DNA from 2 places in the Paraburkholderia phenazinium genome. Region 2 is predicted to be linked to the other one. Evidence: riboswitches for the same ligand, from Rfam matches in the RefSeq annotation. Region 2 holds a riboswitch; the other holds the start of a gene.
The links. A riboswitch is a leader RNA that binds a small molecule or an ion and turns the genes downstream of it on or off. The one in region 2 is predicted to bind cobalamin.

Region 1 (5,354 bases), on a different contig from region 2:
AGAATTCCGGCTGTGACGGGACCGCAAAACGCGGCGCGGCGGGAACGCGCCACTGAAGCGCGGAGGCGGGCGTTTCGCGGGACAGACCGTCGGCCAGATCGAGCGAGGCGGCCAGGTCGTACACGAGCGCGGCGTCGTCGAAAGTGGTCGCGAAGACCGACACGCAGTCGAGCGTGCGGCATGCCGGCACCACGCCTGCATTGCTAAACGCGCCACGAGTAGGTTTGATTCCGACGATATTGTTGAGGCCCGCAGGGACGCGTCCCGAGCCGGCCGTATCCGTGCCCAGCGAGAAAGGGACGATGCCGCGCGCAACTACCGAGGCCGACCCCGAACTCGAGCCGCCCGAGATGTACTCGGCGTCGAAGCTGTTGGCCGGGATGCCGTAAGGGGAGCGCACGCCCACGAGGCCGGTCGCGAACTGATCGAGATTGGTTTTACCAATGACGATTGCGCCGGCATCGGTCAGCCGCTGCACGACCGTCGCGCTGCGCCCTGGCGTATAGGCGAAGGCAGGGCAGGCGGCTGTGGTCTCGAAGCCGGCGGCGTCGATATTGTCTTTCGCGGCGAATGGCACGCCATAGAGCGGCAGCTTCGTCAGATCGCCACCCACCGCGGCCAGCCTGCCCTCGAGGCCCGCGAGCTGCGCTTCAAGCACTGCTTGCGTCACGGTCGATATCCATGCGGGGTCATCTTCGGGCGTCAGTCCGTGGACCAGTTCGCCAAGCAACTGGGCGGGCGTCGCACCGTCCCGATACGCTTCCTGCCAATCCGAAATTGTCCATCCGCGCATCTCGTATTCCCTCTTGTGTACAAGTTCAGGGGAATTGTACTCAAGACTCATGCCAACCGCGCGGGGAGGCTGTCACGCCTTTTCAGGGCAGGGCGATACAGGCATGGACGCCATGCCCGAGCCGTTCTCGGATGCACCCGTCTGGCGCGAAACGCCCGATCGTTGGGCGTCAGAACCGCGCTGGTGCGATGTTGCAATGACGCGTCGATTGGCGGGAATTATTCCGGTCCCCGTTAGATTCGCAAGTAGAATGCGCGCAAACGACTCGTGGAAGCTGGTGCAAATCCAGCGCGGTCGCGCCACTGTGACCGGTTTCAGTCCGAACCGGAAGTCAGACCTCGGCGTCGTTGTCTACTATTCAACTGTGGGGCGCGCTATCCCCAGGATTCCAATAATGAAGCTTCGTCATCTCATCATCAGCTCCGCGCTGACGGCTATCGCTTGCCAGATCGCCCACGCCGACGACTCGTCGTCAACCCAGGATCAGGCCGTCGCGCAAACCACGCTACCGAATATCCTCGTCACTGGCGACACGCAGCATCTGCCGCAATCGTTCGATCAGCGATACGCCACGACCCAGGTTCTGACTCGCGCAGATCTCGACCGTCTTTCGCCCATTGACCCAAGCATCACGCAGGCGCTCGCTACACTGCCCGGTGTGACCGTTGCGCAGAACGGCGGCCCAGGTTCGCTTGCGTCCGTCAGCATCCGTGGCTCGGCGGGAAATCAGGTGGCCGTGTTTATCGACGGCATCCGGGTCGGTTCCGCGACCAGCGGTCAGGCCGAGTGGGCTGATCTGCCGACCTCCGCATTCGACCGCGTGGAGGTGATCTCCGGTCCGGCAGCCGCTTCGTTCGGCGCCGATGCGATGGGTGGCGTGATCCAGCTCTTCACGAACCACGCTTCCAATCAGCCCAATCAGACCACGGTGTCGGTGGGCGGCGGGTCGAACAAGACCTTCGATACGCAGGTCCGCACATCGGGCTCGGTCCCGTCCACCGGCGCGCTCTCGGCGTTGAGCGGGCTGACCTACTCGCTCGGCTTGCATGACTACAACACGGCGGGGATCGATGCGACGCAGCCGGTTGTCTTCGGTCACGAAGACGGCCGTAACCCGTACCATGCACAGGACGTGGATGGACGCCTGGGTTACGCGCACAACAACTGGTCGCTCTCCACGTTCTTCCTGTATCACCGCTCGGATCTCTCCTACGATGACGCGGGCGGCGACGACCGGCAGGCCGATTATCAGCTGACGACGGGCGCCGCGTTCCATCTGGATATCACGCCGTTCACGCAGCTCGATCAGTCGGTCGGCTACGCCACGGACCGCGAGTTCCTGTATACGAATACGCCGGGCATCCCATCCGATGAGATCGACTCGACGCGCCTGAGCACGTCGACCTCGCTGACGCATCAGGAGCGTGGGCCCGCGCTGTTCAACCTGCCGCTGTCCGGCGAGACCAAGCTTGCCTACGACTTCTCGCGCGAGCAGGCCTTCCTGCCATACGACATTCCGTCGGGTGTGCCGACGCGCGACGATTCAGCGGTTTCGCTGCATCAGTCGGCGACGCTCGGCCCGTTGACCGTGTTCCTGGCAGGCCGTCACGAGATCATCGAGGGGCAGTCGGTCAATACCGGCAACGTTGCCTTGTCTTATGCGATCACGCCGGTTTATACGGCGCGCGTTTCGTATGGCAATGCGTTCCGTCTGCCGACCTTCGACGACCTGTACTATCCGGGCTACGGGAACCCAAACCTTCTGCCGGAGCGCAGCGATACGGTTGAGGCGGCGCTGGATGCCGCCACGTCGTTCGGGACCTTCACGGCGGCGGTGTACGACACGCGCGTTCACAACCTGATCGAATACGACTCGGTGACCTTCCTGCCGGTGAACGTCGGACGCGCGCATATTCAGGGCATCGACCTGTCGTACAAGGGCACCATCGGCAAATCGACGCCGGTGAGCCTCTCGGTCGGTTTCCTGAATCCGCAGGACGTCACGGATCAGACCTGGCTTAACCGCCGCCCGCGTCAGACGTTCAGCCTGAACATCGATCACATGTGGGACGAGTTCCACCTGCACGCACTGAGCACGGGCATCTCCGTGCTGTACGGTGGATCGACCTTCGACGATCAGGCCAACTCGATCTATCTGCCATCCTATACAACGGTGGGCCTGCGCGCTGCGTACAAGGTCAACTCGCATCTCACCGTGTCCGCCAATCTGTCGAATCTGTTCAACCGGCAGTACGTAACCGCGTACGGCTACAACACGTTGGGCCGGACGGCGTTCGGCAAGCTGGCTTACACGTTCTAAGGCAGCGTTCCAGGCGGCGTTCCAGACGGCGTTTTAGGCAGCGTTCCAGGCGGCGTTTTAGGCGGGGGAGCCGCGCTTCGGCCGGCGGACGGCTCGCAGCTTGCCGCTGCGTCCGCCGCCGCAGAAGAACTGCTCGGCTCCGTCGGACTCCAGCCCGGACACGTGGGTGCCGGGCGGCATTTCGAGACTCTCCACGACTTCGCCACTGCGTGGATCGACGTGTCGTAGCTCGCTTTCGTTATCGTCCCATGTGGCGTGCCAAAGCTCTCCGTCAACCCACGTCACACCGGTGACGAAGCGGTTCGATTCGATGCTGCGAAGAACCTTCCCGGTTTCGGGGTCGATCTGAAGAATCTTCCGATCCCGATACTGCCCCACCCACAGCGACCCTTCGGCCCACGTGAGTCCTGCGGCATCGTCGCCGCCAGGGGCCGGGATCGAGGCGAGCACACGGCCGGTCTGCGGATCGATCTTCTGGATGTGATGATCGGCGATCTGGTACAGGTGCTGACCGTCGAAGGCCGTGCCTGCGTGCGCGGCGACATCGAGCGAGCGCAGCGTCTTGCCGCTCTGCGGATCGAGCACGTTCAGCCTGTCTCCGCTCGCAAACCAGACGTGCGCACCATCATAGGTGACGCCATGCACGCCATCGATACCCGGAAATGGGCCGTATTCATTGACGATTTCTGCTGTTGCACGCTTCATGGCGTCTCCCTGGCTGGTCACCTGTCGATTCCATCATAATCAACCGGTAGCGGCGCGGGGAGTAACAATGTCGTCGTGAATCCCGGCAGGGCCGGGGTCATCCAGCGACGCGCCCGTCCACGTCCAAACGACTGCACCTTGCCGGCCGCCGCCAGCGAGTCGAGCGTCCGCTGTACGGTGCGCTGGCTGGCGCCAAGCACAAGCGCGAGCGCCGAGCTCGACCACGACTCACCGTCGGCGAGCAAGGCGAGTACCACCGCATGTCCTTCTTCGACGGGTCGCGCCAGCACCACGATTTCTCGTGCCCGCTGCGGCGCCAGGGCAAAACCGGCTCTCGTTGCATTCACGCTCGCCAGCGTCCCGAGCAATGTGCGAAGCCGTCCGATTTCGACGCGCAGGCGTACGCGATGCGATTCGTCGGGATGCCGGGTGCGGAATGCCTGCGAGATCAGCCTGTCCCGTGGCACGTCGGACGGCCACGCTTCGGCGAGCGCGCGTGCAAGCGCGAACAACACAGGACGCCTTGCGAGCGAAACGACGGTGTCCGCTTCGCGCACGGCATAGTGGCATGCATCGACGATGAGCGTGTCGGATGCCAGCAAGGCTTCGACTTCGGCAAGCAGAAGAGGGCGTTCCTCGCCACACGCAATTAACCTTGCGGCGGGCGCGTTCAATACGAAGAATGCGTTTTCGACCTCGGCCTTCAACGCAGGGATGCCCGCGCGGTGCGCGGCGTATTCGGCCTGTTTGAGCGCGGCAAGGGCCGTTTGCGTGTGCAGGCGGCGCATTGCTATACCTGCGACGACCAGTTCGTGAGCGGCCCTGAGTCCGGGCGGAAAGGGCGTGGGGTCAAGTTCGGTGAGTGCGTGCTCAGCCTCGTCAAGGCGCCCGATCAGTAGCAGACGCCGCATCTCGAGATACCGCGCATACGCCGCATTAGCCCGGTCGCCGCTCGCTTCGAGCGTCGCCCGTGCGGCGTCGAGCGCCTTGGTGGGCCAGGCGAGGTCGCGCGAGGCGAGCGCGATCTCGGCTTCGGCGACCACACATCGAGCCCGGGATACGGCCTCTCCTGCACCGAAGGCGCGTGCTGCACTGCGCACCAGCGCCCTGGCTCGCACGAAATCGCCGAGTTGCGCCATCGCGATGCCGCGTAGCGCAAGTGCGGGCGCGTCGTCGCGCAATGCGATCCGCTTCAGCGCGCCGAGCGGGTCGCCGGCCGCGAGCGCATGCGCCGCGGCTGAGACTGGCGAGTCCATCGGCTGCTCTAATCGCGTCACACTTGTCACTCCCCCTCCTGCGGTGCCCGGGATTAATCTAGCACGACACCCAAGCCTCTCAGCGGATTTGGGAACGGAACAAACGACACAGGACACCTAAGGAGCGAATCATGACGACGACACATGCAACCGGGACACGCGAAGAATGGCTGGCGGCGCGGCTCAAATTGCTCGCAGCGGAGAAGGAGTTCACGCGCCGCGGCGACGAACTGGTGCAGCAACGCCAGGCCCTGCCGTGGGTGCGGATCGACAAGGCGTA
Region 2 (5,354 bases):
CGTGTATTGTAGCGCGCCAGATATCTGCAAACCGACACGCCATATGCTTACGGCCCGAGCGGACGGTTACGACACAACATGAAGCAATTCAGCATCGGCATTGGCTGTCGGCAGCAAGTTTCGGCCGAGGCGATCGAGGCCGCCGTGCTCGCGACGCTTGGCAAACTGGGCGTGCAAGGGGCCAACGCCTTTGAATCGATCGCCTCGATCTCGACCATCGATTCAAAGGCGCGAGAACCCGGCCTCCTGACATTCTGTGCCCGTCACGCGCTAATGTTGCATAGCTTCAGCCGTGAAGCGATCGCCGCCTGCCCGGGCGGCATGCTTCGCGCAACGGCATCGAAAGCGGTACAGGCCCGCTTTGGCGTCGACGGCATCTGCGAACCTTGCGCACTGCTGGGGGCGCCCGGCGGCAGCCTTGTTGCCGGCAAAACGGCTTCGCCTGGCGTCACCGTGGCAATTGCCTGCCTGGCCGAATTCTGTACGCAGGCGCCCGGGGCGCGCCGACTGAACCCAACCACCAGGACCTGACTGCATGAAAACCGATACGGAATCGCATCTGCGCATGACCCAACGCCGCCGCGAAGGACATGAAAAGAAACAGGCGCAGGCCACCATCGAAAAAGGACTGTTGATCGTCAATACGGGCACGGGCAAGGGCAAAAGCACAGCGGCTTTCGGCATGGCCGTGCGCGTGCTCGGACACGGCATGCGCCTCGGTGTCGTGCAATTCATCAAGGGGGCACTGCATACCTCGGAGCGCGATTTCCTGGGCAGTCTGCCAAACTGCGATTTCGTCACGATGGGCGACGGCTATACCTGGAACACGCAGGATCGGGAAGCCGACATTGCGACGGCACGCAAAGGCTGGAGCGAAGCCTGCCGGATGATCGAAAGCGGCGAGTATCAGATGGTGATTCTCGACGAACTCAATACCGTACTCAAGTACGAGTATCTGCCGCTCGATGAAGTGCTAGACGTCTTTAGCAAGCGTCCGGACATGCTCCATGTGGTGGTCACCGGACGGCATGCGCCTGAAGGACTGATCGAGGCCGCAGACCTCGTCACCGAAATGCGCATCGTCAAACACCCATACCGCGAACAACACGTCAAAGCGCAGCGCGGCGTCGAGTTCTAAGCCATGGCCGCCTGTCCAGCGCTGTTCATCAGCGCCCCGGCTTCGGGTCAGGGCAAGACCACCGTCACGGCAGGGTTGGCCCGCTACCACAGCCGCCTCGGGCGGCGTGTGCGCGTGTTCAAGACCGGTCCGGACTTTATCGACCCGACTATCCTCGCGCACGCGAGCGGTGCCGCCGTGTTTTCGCTCGACCTCTGGATGGTCGGCGAAGCCGGCTGCCGTACACTGCTGGCCGAAGCGGCAGGCGACGCCGATCTGATCCTGGTCGAAGGGGTCATGGGGCTGTACGACGGCCAGCCGAGCAGTGCCGATCTGGCCAGCGCCTTCGGCATACCGGTATTGGCGGTGATCGCAGCGAAATCCATGGCCCAGACCTTCGGCGCATTGGCCTTCGGTCTCGCTCAATTCCAGCCGCGGGTGCCTTTTTACGGTGTGCTCGCGAACCGGGTCGGCTCGCCCTATCATGCGAAACTGCTTGAAGAGGCATTACCGGCCTCGCTGCGCTGGTGCGGACATCTGAACAGCAACGACTCGATCGAATTGCCGGACCGGCACCTCGGCTTGCACCAGGCCGCAGAAATCGCGGATCTCGATGCACGCCTCAACCAGGTTGCCGATGCGCTCGCCACAACGCCGCTGGCCGAACTGCCGCCGGCCATCGACTTCGAGGCGCCACCGCGTAACAGCCTGCCACGCCTGCTCGACGGCAGGCTGATCGCAATTGCAAAGGACGCGGCCTTTTCCTTTATCTACCCAGCCAATCTCGCACTGCTCGAAGCACTCGGCGCGAGACTCGCGTATTTCTCGCCGCTCGCCAATGAACCGCTACCTCAGGCTGCCGATGCCCTCTATCTTCCCGGCGGTTACCCGGAACTCCATGCCCGGACCTTGGTGGACCGGAAATGCAGTGCCGGCTCGATTCACGCACACGCCGCAGCCGGCAAGCCGTTGATCGCCGAATGTGGCGGCATGCTCTATCTGCTAGACCGACTGATCGACGTGCACGGTGCCTCTACCCCGATGCTCGGCCTGCTGCCCGGCGAGGCCAGCATGCAGACCCGCTTCGCGGCACTGGCCATGCAACAGATCGAAGGACGACACGGCGTCATGACCGGACACACGTTCCACTATTCGAAGCTGAACACGCCGCTCGCACCGGTTACGACCGCGGTTCGGCCGCAAGGCGCAACCAGCGGGGAAGCCCTCTATCGGCACGGTGCAATCGTCGCAACCTACATGCACGCTTACTGGCCGTCGAATCCGGTATTCGCCGCCGCCTTGTTCCGCGGCGAGGCGTTCTGAACAAAAATCGTTGGAAAGGGAAAGATCCCTCCGTCCGAACCGCGATTCAAGCGGAGATTGACGCCCTCCGGCAGCCTTCTGTACTCTTGCGCCTTGATGGTTCCCCTCACCGGGATTAAACGGGAACGCAGTGAGAGCGCTCTGCTCAAGTCTGCGACTGCCCCCGCAACTGTAAGCGCCGAGTCCACACCATGCTTGACCACTGGGTAACCGGGAAGGTCGGTGCCGGATCGTGACGTGCTAGTCAGGAGACCTGCCATCGACCGAGGTCTGCTCAGCCGGATCGGACGGGGATGTCCGAGTCGCCAAGTATCCGTTTGCGCGAATGGATACCTGCTGTAAGGACAGCCCGAACCTCAGGATTCTTGCATGTCCATCACGTACTCAAGGTCAGTTCCAACTGACGCATTGCGCTATCGGCTGATTGCCATCTACAGCGTCCTCGCTTTATTCAACGTCGGTAGCTGGATCTGGGCCTTCATAGCCTTCCACGGTCACCCGCTGTTGCTGGGCACCGGCCTGGTCGCCTACGGCTTCGGTCTGCGCCATGCAGTCGATGCCGATCACATCGCCGCCATCGATAACGTCACACGCAAACTGATGCAGGATGGCCGGCGCCCCGTCACGGTCGGTTTCTTCTTTGCCATCGGTCACTCGGCCGTGGTTTTGCTGGTAGCGGCAGCGGTTGCTGCTACAGCCTCTGCGCTCGAAAGCCGGTTCGAATCTTGGCAAAACGTCGGCGGCATAGTCTCGACCAGCGTCTCAGCGATCTTCCTGTTTTTGATCGCGGCCATGAACCTGATCATCCTACGCGGCGTATGGCGGGCGTTCAAGAAAGTAAAGCGTGGTGAGCCATACGATCAGGAAGATCTCGACCTCCTGCTCAACAGTCGCGGCTTGCTCGCACGGATGTTCCGGCCGCTGTTCAAGCTTGTATCGAACTCATTGTGGATGTTGCCGCTCGGCTTTCTGTTCGGCCTGGGTTTCGATACCGCGACCGAAGTCAGCCTGCTCGGCATCTCGGCACACCAGGCATCTCAAGGGTTGTCGATCTGGATCGTGCTGGTGTTTCCGGTACTCTTCGCCGCAGGCATGACACTGATCGACACCACCGACGGGATCCTGATGCTTGGTGCCTATGAATGGGCGTTCGTGCGACCGATCCGCAAGCTTTACTACAACCTCACGATCACGCTGGTCTCTGTGCTCGTCGCGGTCGTGATAGGCGGTATCGAGGCGCTGGGGATGATTGCCGACCAGATCAGGCAAAAGGGCCTGTTCTGGCAGACCGTCGATACGCTGAACGAGAATTTCAACAACCTCGGCTTCGTCATCATTGGCATCTTCATCGTCTCCTGGGTCCTGTCGTTCCTGATTTACCGAATCAAGGGCTACGACAAACTCGAAGCGCATCTGCATGCGCAATAAGCGCTCAGTCGAGCTGGCTCGGCTGGAGTCAGCGTGACGCGTCCGCACGCTTGCCGATAGCGGCGAACACCCGAGCCAGGTCGAGGTGCTCCTCGAGCGTATCGGCGAGCCGGTCGAGCGACGCGTCCCGCAACGCCGGATAGTCGAGTGCTTGCGAACCGGCCAGCCCCGCCCACGCGAGCAAGGCACTGCAGGAGGCCGGCGTGTCGAACAGCCCGTGCACATAAGTGGCGAGAATCTGTCCGTCAGCCGACATTGCACCATCGGGACGTGTACCGTCCCCGTCCGACTGATCCGCTACGAGGTACAACGCCGGCGCATCAAGCGCGGGGCCGTGGGTTTCGCCCATGTGAATCTCGTAGCCGCAAACGTCCGGCGAACCGTTCAGCGTCAGGGCGCCCGTGACGTTCCTGAGCATCTTCTCGCGTGTGATGACGGTCTCGTAATCGAGCCAGCCGAGACCCTTCGTGGTACCCGGCTGGCCCTCCACGCCGTGCGGGTCGTTCACCGATTGGCCGAGCATCTGCATGCCTCCGCAGATACCGATCACCCGGCCGCCATAACGCAAATGCCGACGCAGCACTTCTTCCCAACCGTTGTCGCGCAGCCAGGCCAGATCTCCACGCACATTCTTGGAGCCGGGCAAAATCACCAGGTCCGCGGGCGGCGGCGGAATACCCGCAAGCGCATAGCTGAAATCGACCTGCGGGTGCGCGCGGAGCGCATCGAAATCCGTGTGATTGCTGATATGCGGCAATGCCGGCACGACCACCCGCAGAGACTGCACGGCATCGGCCGCACCGCTATGCGCCACACGCGGCAGCATGTCTTCGGCGTCGAGCGCCAATCCGTGCAGATACGGCACCACCCCCAGTACCGGCTTGCCGGTACGTGCCTCCAGCCAGTCAAGCCCAGGCTGCAGCAGACCTGGATCGCCTCGAAACCGGTTGATGACGAAACCGCAGACCCTTGCGCGTTCGGATTCGGACAGGCATTCGAGCGTACCGAGCAAATGCGCAAACACACCGCCGCGATCGATATCGGCCACCAACAGCACCGGGCAATCGACCGCTTCAGCAAAGCCCATATTGGCGATATCGTTCGCACGCAGATTGATCTCCGCCGGGCTGCCCGCCCCTTCCACCAGAATCGTGTCGTACTGCTGCTGCAGGCGCGCGTAAGATTCGAGCACGGCCTTGAAGGCCAGCGGTTTATAGTCGTGATAGGCGCGCGCATCAAGATTCATTCGTGCTTTGCCATGCACGATCACCTGCGCACCACGATCGCTGGTCGGCTTGAGGAGCACCGGGTTCAGGTCAGTATGCGCGGGAATGCCGGCCGCAATCGCCTGCAGCGCCTGTGCGCGGCCAATCTCGCCCCCATCGATCGTGACTGCGCTGTTGAGCGCCATGTTCTGTGGCTTGAACGGCGCTACCCGTCCGCCGCGGCGCGACACCAACCGGCACAAACCGGCGACCAGCGTGCT

Region 1: it holds a riboswitch for cobalamin, as region 2 does, so the genes downstream of both, BUS06_RS19390 (TonB-dependent receptor domain-containing protein) here and BUS06_RS28970 (HoxN/HupN/NixA family nickel/cobalt transporter) in region 2, are expected to answer to the same signal.

What each region holds. Positions count from the first base shown of each region.
Region 1 is NZ_FSRM01000001.1:4,328,285-4,333,638, reverse strand. Features, by position in the region: gene atzF (allophanate hydrolase) at 1-793, opposite strand, end outside; adenosylcobalamin (AdoCbl) riboswitch at 1,053-1,142, shown strand; gene BUS06_RS19390 (TonB-dependent receptor domain-containing protein) at 1,188-3,113, shown strand; gene BUS06_RS19385 (Vgb family protein) at 3,171-3,818, opposite strand; gene BUS06_RS19380 (helix-turn-helix domain-containing protein) at 3,836-5,074, opposite strand; gene BUS06_RS19375 (DUF899 domain-containing protein) at 5,206-5,354, shown strand, end outside.
Region 2 is NZ_FSRM01000002.1:2,026,372-2,031,725, reverse strand. Features, by position in the region: gene BUS06_RS28985 (cobalamin biosynthesis protein) at 79-531, shown strand; gene cobO (cob(I)yrinic acid a,c-diamide adenosyltransferase) at 536-1,138, shown strand; gene BUS06_RS28975 (cobyrinic acid a,c-diamide synthase CobB) at 1,142-2,440, shown strand; cobalamin riboswitch at 2,521-2,715, shown strand; gene BUS06_RS28970 (HoxN/HupN/NixA family nickel/cobalt transporter) at 2,810-3,868, shown strand; gene BUS06_RS28965 (cobyric acid synthase) at 3,897-5,354, opposite strand, start outside.